DNA from 3 places in the Amycolatopsis pigmentata genome. Region 1 is predicted to be linked to each of the others. Evidence: riboswitches for the same ligand, from Rfam matches in the RefSeq annotation. Region 1 holds a riboswitch; each other region holds the start of a gene.
The links. Region 1 has a riboswitch for S-adenosylmethionine ahead of ACFSXZ_RS22425 (methionine ABC transporter ATP-binding protein). Riboswitches for the same ligand answer to the same signal wherever they lie in the genome.

Region 1 (5,145 bases):
ACCGCCTGCCGCCAGGCCATCGGGGTCGACGCTCTGCCTGAGCGCTGCCAGGGCGGTGAGTGCCTCGGTGATGTCACGGCCGCTGGCCAGCAGTGCGCCGACGAGGGCACCTGCGGATGTGCCCACGATTGCCCCACCTCCCGCCATGTCGACACCGGCCTCGCGCAGCCCTGTGAGCAGACCAGTCTGCCAACCGACACCGACGGCGCCACCGCCGCCAAGAACGAGAGCGCGTGTGGGTGAGCCATTTCGCGACGAAGTCACTGCTGTTCCCTTCACGGATAAGGTCGATTGCCTCTCCGGCTCGGCGCAGTAGCGCACAGACCGCTCGGACGCCGAACGACTGCCGGATCTACCGGGCCTCGGGGTGGCTCCGGGCGACCAGCCGGGTCTCGATGTTCCGCAGGGTCGAGATCGCGGCGTCGATCTCGTCGGAGTCGGTCACGGCGTCCTCGAGGAGGTGGCTCCAGATTTCGCGCAATCGTTGCAGGTTCTCCTGCGCCTTCTCGGTGGGATACAGACGCACCCGCCGCGCGTCGCGTTGATCCGCGTCACGCCGGACCAGGCCCGCCTTCTCCAGGCGTCGCACAGCCCGGCTGAAGTTGCTTGAGATCATCTGGGTGGCCTCGGCGGCGTCACCGGCCAACGTGCCCGGGTGGCGGTCGATATACCGCATCACCGCCCCTTCCAGCGGTGTTCCCGACTCGGCTTCGGCCGCCTTCGACGCCCCGATGTGCCGGCCCACCGCCAGGATCAGGTCGGCGAGTTCGAACAGCCTCGAAGTCTGCGCCTCGTCCATGCGGCGGGACCTCCGCCATCGCATCGTGATGCCTGTCAATTGATAGGAATCCTACAGGTTGCGTAGTTTTCCTGTCAATTGACAGGCATCGATGGACAGTCGAACTCCGAGCCGCCGACGCGATCGAAGGATGAAGAGCGCGCCAAAGCCCCGGGCACGTTGGCACGATGGTCTACGGCCGCACCGGCGGGCCGATCTCGAACACTCGATCAGGCGGCGACGGGGCAGGTAAGGGTGGCTACGGGGCTGACGTGCGCGCCGCGGTCGGCGATCCACGACAGGGCGGCCTCCGAGCAGGTGCCGCGCAGGGCGAGGCGGAAGTGGGCGACCGGGGTGTCGCCGACCCGCGTGAGCCCGCCGCCGATGGTGGCGATTTCCACGTCGAACCGGCTCGACGCTTCGGGCAGCAGCGCGCCGACCGAGGCGAAGCCGATCAGCACCACGTCGGCCACGCGGTCGTAGCGTGCGGACTGCGCGCGCGGCGTCTCGATCGCCGGGAGCACGGCACGGGCGGTGTGGCTGGCCGGGTCGGTGATCAGCCCGAGCACGCTGCCCTGTTCCACCAGCCGCCCTTGCTCGAGCACGCCCACCTCGTCGCAGGCACGGCGCACCACGCTGCTGTCCTGGGTGGTCAGCAGCACTGTCACACCGAGTTCGGCCCGGGCCCGGTCGAGGACGGTCAGCACACCGGCGGCGTCGTCCTGGTCGATTCCGGCGGTCGGGTCGTCGGCGAGCAACACCGCGGGGCCGGCCGCGAGGGCCCGGGCGAGGCCTACTCGCCGCCGCTGCCCCTCGGTCAGTTCACCGGGAAGCTGCGCGGCCCGCTGGGTCAGACCCGTGAGGTCGAGGACGCGGCCTACCCGGCTGCGCCGCTGTGGTCCGTCCACGCCGAGCCGTTCCAGCGGTTCGGCGATGTTCCCGGCCACGGTGCGCTCGGCGCGTAGCGGCGGGTGCGCGTCGAGTGCGGCGACCTGGCGCCGAACCTCACGCAACCGTCGGCCGTCCAGCCTCGCCACGTTCAGCCCGTCCAGCCGCACCGTCCCGCGGTCGGGCTTCTCCCGCAGCGCGACGCAGCGCGCGAGGGTGGACTTGCCGGCGCCCGACGGGCCGAGGACCCCGTACAGCGCCCCGGCGCTCACTTCGATGCTCACATCACGGAGCGCCAGCACGGGTGTCTTCTCACCGGGAAAGGATTTGGTCAGATTTTCGACAGTGATCACGAAAAAGCTCCACAAGAAAATGGCACGGCCGCTTGTACCGCGGGCGCGCCGGCCGTCACCGAATGGCCGTCCGGAATGGACAGCAAACAGGTTGAAGGGGAATCAGCCGGAAACGAGAGTCAGCGGCGACATGCGCATACACTGCGTCGACACTCGTCGACTACCCGGCGCCTGGTGAGCATCGTGATGAACACGCATCCTCCATCGTTCCTGGCGTTAGCACCTGCCCCGAAGGGAGTGGTTGCTGCGACTTCGGCGAGCCAGGTCTCTCAGTCGCTCGGGATGGATACGCCTAGAGTACAGCCGATTCCACATGCTGGACGCAAGGCTTCGGCCACAGATCACACCACAACGTCACACGGACGGCGGCAGGCGCGCACTCAGCGCGTTCAAAAACTAACGAGCGGTGCGGCCACTCGTGTGCGCGCTCGCCGTTTCCGCGATCCGCGCGAAGTCCTCCACCGTCAACTGCTCGCCCCGCGCTCCCGGATCCACTCCCGCGGACTGGAGCACCTCGGCGGCCTTCGCGGCGGAACCCGCCCACGACGCCAACGCCGCCCGCAGGGTCTTACGCCGTTGCGAAAAGGCATTGTCGATCAAGGAAAAGACCGCCGCGCGGTCGCCCTGCCAGTCGCGGTCGACGCGCTCGAACGACACCAGCGCCGAATCCACATTCGGCACCGGCCAGAAGACCGAACGCGATACCGGGGCCACCTTCCGGGCGCGCCCGAACCACGCCAGTTTCACGCTAGGCACCCCATAGACCCGGCTCCCCGGTCCCGCGGCCATCCGGTCGGCGACCTCGGCCTGCACCATGACGAGCCCACTCCGCACCGACGGCAGTTCGGTCAGCAGGTGCAGCACGACCGGCACAGCGACGTTGTACGGGAGGTTCGCCACCAGCGCGGACGGCGGTGCCGGCAGGTCCTCCGCGCGCAACCGGAGCGCGTCACTGGCCAGCACGGTCAGGCGGGAAGCGGATTCGGGCGCGTAGGTGGCGGCCGTGGCGGGCAACCGGGCGGCCAGGACCGGGTCGATCTCGACCGCGGTGACCCGCGCGCCGGCGCCGAGCAGCCCGAGGGTCAGCGAGCCGAGTCCGGGCCCGACCTCGAGCACGTGGTCGTCCGGACCGACGCCGGCGAGGTCCACGATCCGGCGCACCGTGTTGGGATCGTGCACGAAGTTCTGGCCGAGCTTCTTCGTCGGCCGGACGTCCAGCTCGGCCGCCAGCCTCCGGATCTCGGCAGGCCCGAGCAGATGGGTCACGAGAGCGACCCTATCGCCCTTTGCCCGCCGGTCCGGTCCCGAGGGGTTACGAGAGACCCAGCTTGCTGCTGCATCCCGGCCAGGCGCTGTAGCTGCCGCCCCGGCCGGCCCGGACCCGTTCCGCCACCGCGATCTGCTGCTCACGGCTGGCCTGATCCGGTGTCGACGCGTACGCGCTGCCGCCGTAGGAGTTCCACGTCCCTTTGTCGAACTGCAGGCCGCCGTAGTAGCGGTTGCCGGTGTTGGCCGCCCAGTTGCCCCCGGCCTCGCATTTCGCGATCTGGTCCCAGACCGTGTCGCCGGAGGCCATGTTGGCCTGCTGCTTCTTGGTGCCGACCCGGACGATCTTCGGTTTGGGCGGGGTGAGCACCTGGGCCGACATCTGCTGCCTGCCGGTCTCCCTGCCGTTCTTCTTCGTGATCCGGTAGGTCACCTGCTGCTTGCCCGGCGTCCCCGGATCGTCGACCACCTGCTGCCCCGAAGACAGGGTCGGGTCGTCGTTCTTCTGGACCGGCGGGTCGATGTCCTCCTGCTGGGTGATCACCGAAACACCGGTGCGGCTGATGTGCACCTCGGCGTTGTCGGCCAGCTTCACGTCCAGGCCGCCGTCCACGGCGTCGTCCGGACCGAGCGAGAGGTTCTGCTCCTTGAGGAAGTCCGCGGTGCTGACGGAGGTCGTGGTGACCTGCCGGGGTGCGGTGTCACCGTCGTAGACGGTGACGTGCTTGAGGGTGTGCACCTCAACCGTCGAACCACCCAACGACAACGCCGCATCCGGCGCCACCGAAAACCACGTACCCGGACCCAGCTTCTCCGCCAAACCCAGCTGCGCCAGCGCATCACGCAAATTCGTGGCACGAACCCACGACTCCCGCGCCACACCATCCACAACCAGATTCAACTTCCGGCCACGGTCCAGCTTGATGACACCACCATCACCCACCGCGGCCTGCGGCGACGGCGACAACGCATCATGCTCACCCACAGACAGCCCGGCGTCATGCAACACCTCACCGACCGTCTTGCCAAAACTGTGAACCGTCTGCTCATGCCCATCGACATCAACGGTCACACTCTTATTCATCGCCAACGCCGCAGCACCACCACCCGTGATGCTGATCAACAACGCCAACACCGAACCCCGCAAAAACCGCCGCTTCCACGTCTTCACCGCGGAAACGCGTTCCTGCTCGTCCGGCAGCACGCCGGGCGCGCTCGGGCGCGGCATGACCAGCGGGGGGAGCACCGTGGTTTCGGCGTTGATGAGCTTGATCAGCTCGTCGACGTCGATCTCGGCCTCGGTCATCATGTCGTCGGCGTCAGGCCCCAGCACCGCGCGGATGTCGTGCTCGGTGATCGCAAGGTCACCCGAGACGTCCCAGTCGTCCTCGACGCTCGGCCAAGCGGAAGGGGCCGCCGGTCTGCCGCTCACGCGATGCCCGTCTTGACCGAGCACACCGGCCACGCGCCCCAGCCCTGACCGGCCTGGACCTTCTGCGCGATGGCGATCTGCTGTTCACGAGTGGCCTGGTAGGCGTGCTGGGCGTACTGCCCGCCGCCGTAGGCGAGCCAGGTCTGGTTCGTGAACTGCGGGCCCCCTTCGAACCCGTTGCCGGTGTTGGCCGCCCAGTTGCCACTCGCCTCGCACTGCACGAGTTTGTCCCAGAGCGCCCCGTTGCTGATGTCCGGCTGCTTGGTACCGACGCGGACGATCTTCGCCTTGGGCGGGGTGAGCACCTGGACCGAAAGCTGGAGGCGCGCGGTCTCCTTGCCGTTCCGCTTGGTGACCTTGTAAGTGACCATCTGGGTGCCCGGGGTGCCCGGGTCCTGGACCACCTGCTTGCCGGCGTCCAGCGTGTT
Region 2 (5,145 bases), on a different contig from region 1:
GAGCAGCAGGGCGTAGTCGGTGCCCGCGCCGAACACCAGGACCGTCAGGATGCCCGCGCTCTGCCCGTTCACCGTCAGCCCGGCGTACTTGGCGAACAGGTAGATCACGCCCTCGGAGGCCATCAGCGCGGCACCGACCGAGAGCACCGGGAACACCCAGAGAATCGGACTGCGGTAGGTGATGAGCAACATCACGATGACGACGCCCAGCGCGGCGAACAACAGCGCGCTGTCGATGCCCGCGAAGGCCCTGGACGAGTCCGCGTTGTTGCCGCCGGGCCCGGTGACGTGCACGGAAATCCCGCTGACCCCCTGGGCCGCCGTGGTGCGGATGTCGTCGACGATGCCGGCGAGTTTGTTGAAGCCCTGAGTGCCCACGCTGACCGGGACGACGACCTCCGCCGCCTGTGGGGGTCGCTCGCCGGAAGTGAACGGCCCGGTGGCGCCCGCCACGCCGTCGATCGTCGTGAGCTGGTGGGCGTTGCCCGCGATGAGGGTGAGGTCCGCGGGAGTCAGGCCGCCAGGCTTCTCGTAGACGACGATGGCGGGTATCTGGTCGCCCGAACGGAACTCCTGCACCGCGGCGAGAACGCGGGTCGACTCGGCGGTGCCGGGCAGCCACGACTCCGGCCGGTTGTTCTCGACCTCACTGAGCTTGGTCGCCAGCGGCGCGAGAAAGGCGAGCGCGCCGATCCACAGCACGAGGATGACCCATTTGCCCCAGCGGTGGGACGGAATCTTCGCCGCTCTTCCCACGCGGTTCATCGCGCTGCCACCCCTCCTGTCGAGGCCGGACGGTCCGTGTGGACCCGGTGCGGGGCAGCGGAGCACACCCGGCCACCGTCCCAACTTGGTGCGCGGGCATCACCACCACGTCATAGGCGGCCGGGACCGGTCCCGGCCGCCCGGAGGGGAGCGCTAGTCCCCGAGCACCTCGCGCACCGCGGCGGCGGAGGGCGGAACCGTCGCGCGCGGGCCGACGCGGCCTTCGATCGCGTCGAGGGTCTTGAGCCCCTCACCGGTGATGATCAGCACCGTCTCCGCGTCCGGGTCGATCTTGCCAGCCTCGATCAGCTTCTTCGCCGTCGCGACGGTGACGCCACCCGCGGTTTCGGTGAAGACCCCTTCCGTGCGGGCCAGCAGCCGGATGCCTTCGACGATTTCCTCGTCGCTGACGTCTTCGATGGCGCCACCGGTGCGGTTCACCGTGTCGAGCACGTAAGGCCCGTCGGCCGGGTTGCCGATGGCCAGTGACTTGGCGATGGTGTCGGGCTTGACCGGCTGCACCACGTCATGACCGTTGCGGAAGGCGGTGGACACCGGCGAGCAACCGGTCGCCTGCGCGCCGAAGACCTTGTAGGGGGTGTCCTCGACCAGGCCGACCTGGGCCAGTTCGCGGAACCCCTTGTCGACCTTGGTCAGCTGGGAACCGGAGGCGATCGGCACCACGATCTGCTCCGGCCGCCGCCAGCCGAGTTGCTCGGCGATTTCGAAGGCGAGCGTCTTGGAGCCCTCGGAGTAGTACGGGCGGACGTTGACGTTCACGAACGCCCAGGTTTCGTGGTCGGCGGCGAGTTCGGTGGCCAGCCGGTTGACGTCGTCGTAGTTGCCGTCCACCGCGATCAGGTTCCCGCCGTAGACCGCGGTGGTGAGCACCTTGGCGCGCTCCAGCGAAGACGGGATGAGCACCACCGAGCGCCAGCCCGCCCGGGCCGCGGCGGCACCGACCGCGTTGGCGAGGTTGCCGGTGGACGGGCAGGCGAGCGTGTCGAAACCGAACTGGCGGGCGGCGGCCAGCGCCACCGCGACCACGCGGTCCTTGAACGAATGGGTCGGGTTGCCGGTGTCGTCCTTGACCCAGATCCGCTTGACGCCCAGCTCCTTGGCGAGCCGGTCGGCCCGGATCAGCCGGGTACAGCCGGGTTCGGTGTTCGGGATCCGCTCGACATCGGAGGGCACCGGCAGCAGCTTCTTGTACCGCCAGATGTTGCGGGGCCCGGCTTCGATGTCCTCACGGCGCACCCGGCCGAAGTCGTAGGCGACCTCCAGCGGCGAAAAGTCCGCGGCGGAGACGAACTCCGGGGCGAGCGGCTGGCGGTGGCCCTCCTCCTTGGACACCAGTTCCACGGCGGGGCCCAGGTCGAGCACGCGGCGGGTTCCGGTCGAACTGAGGGCTGCGGTCATCGCGAGGTTCCTTTCCTCATCTGTCCCGCTGGTGCGGGCCGGAATTGGCACCGTGGTCGTCAGCTACCTCGCGGACTCGAGATGACAGGCTGACGCCGGTTGCCGGGGCTTCATCGGGCCGTTCCCTCTGCCCCTCTGGATGAGCGGTATTCGGTTGTGGACGCTTCACGCCAGGCAATGCGTCTGTAACAACATACGACACGATGTCCGGGTCCCGCCATGGTCCCGGGGCCGGGCGCCACCGTGGCAGGATCGACGTGTGCCAGCCTCCGTGACCGTTCCGTCGCTCCACCTCGTGCTCGGCGAAGAGGACCTCCTCGTCGAACGGGCTGTTCGTGCTGCCCTCGACGCGGCGCGCCGGTCCGACCCGACCAGTGACGTCACCCGGGTCCGGGTGTCGGAACTCACACCCCCCGCGTTCGCGGAACTGGTCAGTCCCTCCCTGTTCAGCGAGGGCAGGCTGATCGTCCTCGAAGCGGCGCAAGACATATCGCAGGAGGTGGCGGACGCGCTGTTGGCCTACCTCCGCCAGCCCGAGGACGGGATCGTGCTGATCGTCGTGCACTCCGGGGGAGGGCGGGCCAAGGCGGCGAAGGCGCTCCCGGCCACGCTGCGCAAGGCGGGGGCGGAGATCACCGAATGCGCCAAGATCACGAAGCCCGCGGAGCGGGAGGCGTTCGTCCGCGCCGAGGTCCGCCGGGTCGGCGGCCGGATCGACCCGGTGGCCGTGGCCGCGCTGATCGACTCGGTGGGCGGGGAACTGCGTGAGCTGGCGTCGGCGGCGGCACAGCTGGTGGCCGACTCCGGTGGCGAGGTGGACGAGCAGGCGGTGCGCCGGTATCACCGGGGCCGCGCCGACGTCACCGGGTTCGCGGTGGCCGAGCGGGCGGTCGCCGGGGACCGGGCCGCGGCGCTGGAGTCGATGCGCTGGGCGACCCAGATCGGGGTGCCGCACGTCCTGGTCGCCGACGCGCTCGCCGACGCCGTGCGCACGATCGCGCGGGTGTCGGCCGCGGGGCGGGGCAACCCGAACCAGATGGCGGGCGAGCTGGGCATGCCGCCCTGGAAGATCCGCAAGGCGCAGGGACAGGCGCGCGGCTGGGGGCAAGCCGGGCTGGCCGAGGCGATGGCGATCGTGGCCCGCGTCAACGCCGAGGTGAAGGGCGCGGCGGCCGACCCCACCTACGCGCTCGAGCGCGCCGTCCTCGACCTCGTGTCCGCCCGCGAGAAGCGCTGACCACGGCTTCGTAGTGGAGGAAGGACACATGCGAAGGCCCCGCACGAGGGACTCGTGCGGGGCCTTCGAGGGAAGCTCAGAGCGCGTTGGCGCGCTTGGCCATCGCCGACTTCTTGTTCGCGGCCTGGTTGGGGTGGATGACACCCTTGCTGGCGGCCTTGTCCAGCTTCTTGGCGGCCTCGCGCTGCAGCTCGATCGCCTTGTCCCGATCACCGGCTTCGGCGGCCTCGCGGAACTTGCGGATCGCGGTCTTCACCGAGGACTTGACCGACTGGTTGCGCAGGCGCGCCTTCTCGTTGGTCTTGATGCGCTTGATCTGGGACTTGATGTTGGCCACGCGGGCGCTCCTTGATCATGATCGGGTCGGGTTCGCCGCCGCGTTCGTAGTGGCCCCGGTGACCGGGTTTCCTCCCTGGCGGAATGCCACGCGGCAACGGTCGACAACATTACCAGCGGCGCTATGGTGGTCTGGCAGTGCCTAGGGTTCCGCCGGCACCCCGCCTACCTGTCCCACAACCAGGGGCCGCCGGGTCCGGTCCGAGCGGTACCAGCCGGCGGGAATGGGGCCGCCGGTACACCTGAAATGGACAAAAGCCATGAGGGCCTGGTCCTTTCGCGCCCGCGGAAGGCCGGAAAGGCCCTCGGTGAACGGCTCTGCCCTCGCTCTCGTGCTCCTCGCCGCGGTCGTGCACGCCGGCTGGAATCTCGCCGCCAAGCGTGTCCGTGACGGCGGTGCGAGCTTCGTCTTCCTCTACTACACCACCAGTGCGGTGTGCTGCCTGCCGCTCGCCGCCGCCATGCTGGTCCTGGCCCCACAGCGTCCACAATGGACCTGGCTGGCCGCCGCGGCCGTCACCGCGGTGTGTCACGTCGCCTACGGCATCGTCCTGCAGCGCGGATACGCCGTCGGTGACCTCTCCGTGGTGTATCCGGTCGCCCGGGGCAGCGGTCCTCTGCTGTCCGTGCTGGCGGCGGTCGTCCTGTTCGGTGAGCGGCCGGGAGCGCTGGGTCTGGTCGGCGCGTTCCTGGTCGTGGCGGGAGTGCTGCTGATCGGTGGCGGCCGGAGCGCCGGGCAGACCGATCCGCGTGCCCGGCGGTCGGGCATCGGCTACGGGCTGCTCACCGGACTGACGATCGCGGCGTACACGCTCTGGGACGACCACTCGGTCAACGCCCTCGCGGTGCCCCCGCTGGTCTATTTCAGTGCCGGGGCGCTGTTGCAGAGCCTGCTGCTCGCGCCGTCGGCGCTGGGCCGGGGCGACCTCGCCGGGTTGTGGCGGGCTCACCGGCGGGAGGTGCTGATCGTCGGGGTCTTTTCGCCGGTGGCCTACCTGCTGGTGCTCTACGCGATGCGGATGGCTCCGGTGAGCCTCGTCGCGCCCGCCCGCGAGGTCAGCATCGTGCTCGGTGGCCTCGCCGCGTGGCTGGTCCTCGGGGAGGCCGACCCGGCGCGACGGCTGACCGGCTCGGTGATCGTGCTGACCGGGATCGCGGCGATTGCCGCCTCCTGACCGCTGAGGTAGGCAGGGTCCATGCACGTGTTGAGCAGCCGGTTCCTCGTCAGGCCCGTCGACCCCGAAAAGACGACCGCGTTCTATGCCGACGTCCTCGGTCTGGCGATCTACCGGACCTTCCCGGGCGGCACCGTGTTCTTCCTGGGTCAGGGATTCCTTGAGGTCGCCGGGCAGGGAACGCCGGGAGAAGGCGGCAACCTCCAGTTGTGG
Region 3 (5,145 bases), on a different contig from region 1:
CGGTCGTGTCGGTCTGCGCGAGGAACAGGCCGAGGCACATGGCCACGAGGGTGATTCGCTTGATCATGTGGCCGATGCTAGGAACGGGAAGTTTCGGCGCGGACCGAAACGACGGTGCCCTAGCGTGGGGGTATGGAGACCGTTGAGCTCGCGGAAGTTGCCTCGGCGCTCGCCGATCCGAGCCGCGCCGCGATGTGCCTGGCCCTGCTCGACGGCCGGGCCTGGACCGTCGGCGAACTCGCGCGTTCGGCCGGGATCCGGCCGTCCACGGCCAGCGAGCACGTGGCACGCCTGCGGGACGCCGGGTTCGTCTCGGGTGTTCGCCAGGGCAGGCACAGCTACGTCCGGATCAGCGACCCACGGGTCGCCGAGTTGATCGAGCGCCTGGCCGAGCACGCCGAACACCGGCCGGTCCACGGACTCCGCGAATCGGTCCGGGCGCGGCGCCTGAAGTTCGCCCGCACCTGCTACGACCACCTGGCCGGGGTCCTGGCGGTCGCGCTGCGGGACGGCATGGTGAGCACCGGCCTGGTCGATCTCCGGGACGGGCTGACGCTTACCGCTCGCGGCCGCGACGTGCTGTCCGGGCTGGGCGTCGCGGTGCCGGACGGCGGGCGCCGTCCGCTACTGCGCGAGTGTCTCGATTGGACCGAGCGCAGGGAGCATTTCGGTGGCGCCCTGCCCGCCGCGATCCTGGCCCACGGTGTCGCGGCGGGATGGCTCTCGCGGGAGCCGCACCGCGCTGTCCGGGTCCACGCCGTCGAACCGTTCGCGCGACTCGGGGTCGAGCGCGGGGAACTGGCCTGGCCGGGAGCGGCATGATGCGGATCCCGGTCCGGGTCAAGCCCGGCGCCAGGCGAGACGCGGTCGGCGGGGACTTCGACGGCGCGCTCGTCGTCACGGTGCGGGCCCCGGCCGTGAACGGCAAGGCGAACGAGGCCCTGCGCCGGGTCCTGGCCGCCGCACTCGGCGTCCGTGCGCGGGATCTCGTTGTGGTGCAAGGAGAACGCGCGCGCAACAAGGTGATCGATCTCGCCGACCCACCGCCCGGCACCGAGGAGCTCTTGACCACACTGCGACTGGGGTGACCGGCCTCCCCGCACCGGTTCTCTATGCTGGACAGTGCGAACCGGGTGGTGGGGTAGGGGAGGTTGCTGGTGGCGGAGCTTCCAGTCGTGCTGGGACTGGGCGCGGCCGTACTGCTGGCTTCCGTCCTCGCGGTCCGGTTGTCCACGCGGCTCGGGCTGCCGTCGTTGTTGCTCTACCTGGGCATCGGCGTGCTTCTCGGCGAGGCCGGTTTCGGCATTCGCTTCTCCGACGCTTCGCTCACCCAGTCGCTGGGGCTGGCCGCGCTGGTCCTGATCCTCACCGAAGGTGGCCTGACCACCCGCTGGTCGACCGTGAAACCCGCGCTGGCACAGGGAATCCTTCTGTCCACAGTGGGTGTCGTGCTGGCCATCGCGATCACCGGCACCGCGCTGCACTGGCTGCTCGGCCTCGAGTGGCGGATCGCGCTCCTGTGGGGTGCGGTGCTGTCGTCCACCGACTCGGCGGCCGTGTTCTCGGTGCTGCGGACCGTCGGCATCCGCCAGCGGCTCGTCGGCACGCTCGAACTGGAGTCCGGCATCAACGACGCCCCCGCCTACATCGCGGTGGTCGTGCTGGCCGAGGGCACGCGGCTCGACTGGTCGCTGCCGCTGCTGGAGATCTACGAACTCGCCGCGGGCGCCGGGATAGGCCTGCTCCTCGGCGTCGCCGGGGCGTGGGCGCTCAGACGGGCCGCGCTGCCTGCCACCGGTCTCTATCCGCTCGCCACCGTGGCCGTCTGCGTGGTCGCCTACGCCTCCGGCCAGTTCGCGCACGCTTCCGGATTGCTCGCCACCTATGTCGCCGCGCTCGTGCTCGGCAACGCGCGGCTGCCGCACCGGTCCGACACGATCTCCTTCGCCGAAGGGCTCGGATGGCTCGCGCAGATCGGGTTGTTCGTGTTGCTGGGGTTGTTCGCTTCGCCGGAGCGGTTGCTGGAGAGCATCGTGGCGGGGCTCATCGCCGGGGGTGTGGTGTTGCTGTTGGGAAGACCGCTCTCGGTTCTGCTGTCGCTCGCGCCCTTCCGGCTGCCGTGGCGAGAACAGGCGTTCCTGTCCTGGGCGGGGCTGCGAGGCGCGGTGCCGATCGTGCTGGCGATGATCCCCCTGGCGAAGGGGGTGCCCGACGCCGAACGGCTGGTGGACGCCGTGTTCGTCCTGGTGATCGTGCTCACACTGGTGCAGGGCTGGACCTTGGCGCCGATGGCGAAGTTCCTCGGCCTCGGCGTCCGTGGTCAGGCCGAGGAGATCGAGGTCGACGTCGCCGCGCTCGACGAACTGGACGCCGCGCTGTTGCAGGTGCGCATCCAGCCCGGATCCCGGCTCCACGGCGTTTACCTGGCCGAACTGCGACTGCCGGTGGGCGCGTCGCTCAGCCTCATCGTCAGGGAAGGCGTCAGTTTCACGCCCCAGAAGACGAGCCGCCTGCAGCAGGGCGACCAACTGCTCGTCGTCGCCACCGAGGGTTCGCGTGACGCGGCCGAACGCCGCCTGCGCGCGGTCGACCGCGCGGGCCGTCTCGCCCGGTGGCGGGGCGAATCAGGCGATTGACGGCGGTGGTGTTAGGGTCCTGGCCAAGGTCATGAGTGCCAGCGCGAAGCCCCGGCTCGCTGGCCGGCAACCCTCCTACCGCGGTGGGGTGCCCCGGGTGAGGACCTGGTTCGCGGCGAAGTGCCGTGAGCAAGCGCGGGCCCCGTGGTGGGTCCCATGGCCGCCAGGGAGGCATCGTGACGCTCGCTTTCACGCCCAGGATCGTCGTTCCGCAGGTCACCGGTCAACCGCCGGTCCCGTTGGTGACCGGTGGGGAGATCGCTTACGCGAACCTTGATCACGCGGCGAGCACGCCCTGCCTGGAGGCGGTGCGCCGTGCCGTCGACGAGTTCCTCCCGTGGTACGCGAGCGTGCACCGGGGTGCCGGTTTCGCCTCACGCGTGTCCACGAAGGTCTATGACCGAACCCGCGATGTGCTGCGCCGCTTCACTTCCGCCCGCGACGACGACCTGGTGATCTTCACCCGCAACACCACCGACGCGCTGAACCTGCTCGCCCGCGCCCTTCCCCGGGACACTTCGGTGGTGCTGTTCGACACCGAGCACCACGCCGCGCTCCTGCCGTGGCGGGGCCCGAACGTGATCCGCGTGCCCGCTCCGCGCACCCGCGCGGCCGCTGTGTCCGTTGTGGACAGTGCACTGGCCGCGTGTCCGGAGGGACCGCGCCTGGTCGTGGTCACCGGAGCGTCGAACGTGACGGGTGAACTGCTCCCGGTCGCCGAGATCGCCGCGGTGGCCCGGCGTCACGGCGCGCGGGTAGCGCTCGACGCCGCCCAACTCGCGCCGCACCGGCCCATTTCGTTGCGGGAGCTCGATGTCGATTTCGTGGCGCTGTCGGGACACAAGCTCTACGCGCCGTTCGGGGCGGGCGCTCTCGTCGGCCGGGCCGACTGGCTGAGCGAGGCGCGGCCGTATCTCGCCGGAGGCGGGGCGACGAAGGCGGTGCGGGTGAGCGACGAGGCCGCCGGTGGCCTCGAGGTGGAATGGAATCCGGGACCGGAGCGGCACGAGGCCGGATCCCCGAACACGGTCGGTGTCCATGCGCTCGGCGTCGCCTGTGCTCGGCTCGCGGCGAACTGGGATGCCGTGATCGCGCACGAAGACGCCTTGCTGGACCGGCTGGGCCGGGGGCTGCGCACCGTGCCCGGACTGGCCGAGCTGCGTCTGTTCGACGGTGAGGCCGCCAGGGTCGGCACGGTCGCTTTCGTGGTCGACGGGTTCGACCCCGGGCTGCTGGCCGCGGTGCTGTCCGCCGAGTACGGGATCGGCGTGCGTGACGGAGCGTTCTGCGCGCATGTCGCCGCTCGCCGGCTGATCTCGGTGGCCGGCGGTGAGGGGATCAGGGCGCTGCGGGTGAGCCTGGGCCTGGGCACCACCGAAGAGCACGTGGACCGGCTGGTGACGGCACTCCGGCGCATTGTCACCGAGGGCGCTCACTGGGCCTACACGACCTCGGACGGCCGGTGGGAGCCAAGCCCGGATCCCCGGGAGTGGCCGTCCTTCCTGGCGAGCTGAGCGCTGTGGGTGCGTCCGGGACCCACGGCGGGGCGCCCCGGACAGCGGCGTGGACAATGACCGGGTGAGCACCGAACAGGGATCGCAGCCGGACACCGAAGCCCCTCCCGCCCCACCGAAGCGGCGCGTGGGCCTCCTGGCCGTGGTCGCCACGACCGCGTTCGGGCTCGACCTCGCCACCAAGGCGATCGTCGCGTCCACTTTGGAGGGTCATGAGCCGGTCCGGGTACTCGGTGGCCTGGTCTACCTGCAGCTGATCCGCAACCCCGGCGCGGCCTTCGGCATGGCCACCGGCATGACCTGGGTGCTCGCGCTGGTCGCGATGGCCGTGGTGATCGCGCTGATCTGGTTCGCCCGGCGGCTGCGCTCCGGGTGGTGGGCGTTCGGGCTCGGGCTCGTGCTGGCCGGGGCCCTGGGCAACCTCGTCGACCGCATCTTCCGCGCGCCCGGACCGTTTCGCGGTCACGTCGTGGACTTCATTTCGGTGTTCGCCCCGGACGGCGACGTGTGGCCGGTGTTCAACATCGCCGACTCCTCGATCTGCGTGGGCGGCGTGCTGATCGTGCTGCTGTCCCTGCTCGGCCGTGACTACGACGGCTCGGTCCGGAGCGCGAAGAAGTGAGCGTCCGGATGCTGCCCGTGCCGGACGGCCTGGACGGGATGAGAGTGGACGCCGGGCTGGCCAAGCTGCTCGGACTGTCCCGGACTGTGGTCGCCGAGCTGGCCGAGTCCGGCGAGGTGCTCCTGGACGGGCGGCCCGCCGGGAAGTCCGACCGGCTGGCCGCGGGTGGACTGCTGGAAGTGCGGTTGCCGGAGCCGGACAATCCCGTCGAGGTCGTCGTCGAACCGGTGGAGGGACTGCGGATCCTCCACGACGACGACGACATCGTGGTGGTGTCCAAGCCGGTCGGGGTGGCCGCGCACCCGAGCCCCGGCTGGTCGGGGCCGACCGTCGTGGGCGGGCTCGCGGCGGCCGGACTGCGGGTGTCCACGTC

Region 2: another riboswitch for S-adenosylmethionine. It lies ahead of thrC (threonine synthase); the one in region 1 lies ahead of ACFSXZ_RS22425 (methionine ABC transporter ATP-binding protein).
Region 3: another riboswitch for S-adenosylmethionine. It lies ahead of ACFSXZ_RS40040 (aminotransferase class V-fold PLP-dependent enzyme); the one in region 1 lies ahead of ACFSXZ_RS22425 (methionine ABC transporter ATP-binding protein).

Annotation. Positions count from the first base shown of each region.
Region 1 covers NZ_JBHUKR010000011.1:67,338-72,482, reverse strand. Annotated here, with positions in the region: gene ACFSXZ_RS22435 (patatin-like phospholipase family protein) at 1-264, opposite strand, end outside; gene ACFSXZ_RS22430 (MarR family winged helix-turn-helix transcriptional regulator) at 353-799, opposite strand; gene ACFSXZ_RS22425 (methionine ABC transporter ATP-binding protein) at 1,009-2,019, opposite strand; SAM riboswitch class I at 2,218-2,308, opposite strand; gene rsmA (16S rRNA (adenine(1518)-N(6)/adenine(1519)-N(6))-dimethyltransferase RsmA) at 2,416-3,285, opposite strand; gene ACFSXZ_RS22415 (transglycosylase family protein) at 3,332-4,717, opposite strand; gene ACFSXZ_RS22410 (transglycosylase family protein) at 4,714-5,145, opposite strand, start outside.
Region 2 covers NZ_JBHUKR010000021.1:718,199-723,343, forward strand. Annotated here, with positions in the region: gene ACFSXZ_RS34640 (MMPL family transporter) at 1-765, opposite strand, end outside; gene thrC (threonine synthase) at 919-2,184, opposite strand; SAM riboswitch class I at 2,198-2,330, opposite strand; gene holA (DNA polymerase III subunit delta) at 2,444-3,421, shown strand; gene rpsT (30S ribosomal protein S20) at 3,498-3,758, opposite strand; gene ACFSXZ_RS34660 (EamA family transporter) at 4,066-4,932, shown strand; gene ACFSXZ_RS34665 (VOC family protein) at 4,954-5,145, shown strand, end outside.
Region 3 covers NZ_JBHUKR010000029.1:105,625-110,769, reverse strand. Annotated here, with positions in the region: gene ACFSXZ_RS40060 (MFS transporter) at 1-67, opposite strand, end outside; gene ACFSXZ_RS40055 (ArsR/SmtB family transcription factor) at 133-822, shown strand; gene ACFSXZ_RS40050 (DUF167 domain-containing protein) at 819-1,088, shown strand; gene ACFSXZ_RS40045 (potassium/proton antiporter) at 1,158-2,636, shown strand; SAM riboswitch class IV at 2,664-2,778, shown strand; gene ACFSXZ_RS40040 (aminotransferase class V-fold PLP-dependent enzyme) at 2,813-4,150, shown strand; gene lspA (signal peptidase II) at 4,215-4,772, shown strand; gene ACFSXZ_RS40030 (RluA family pseudouridine synthase) at 4,769-5,145, shown strand, end outside.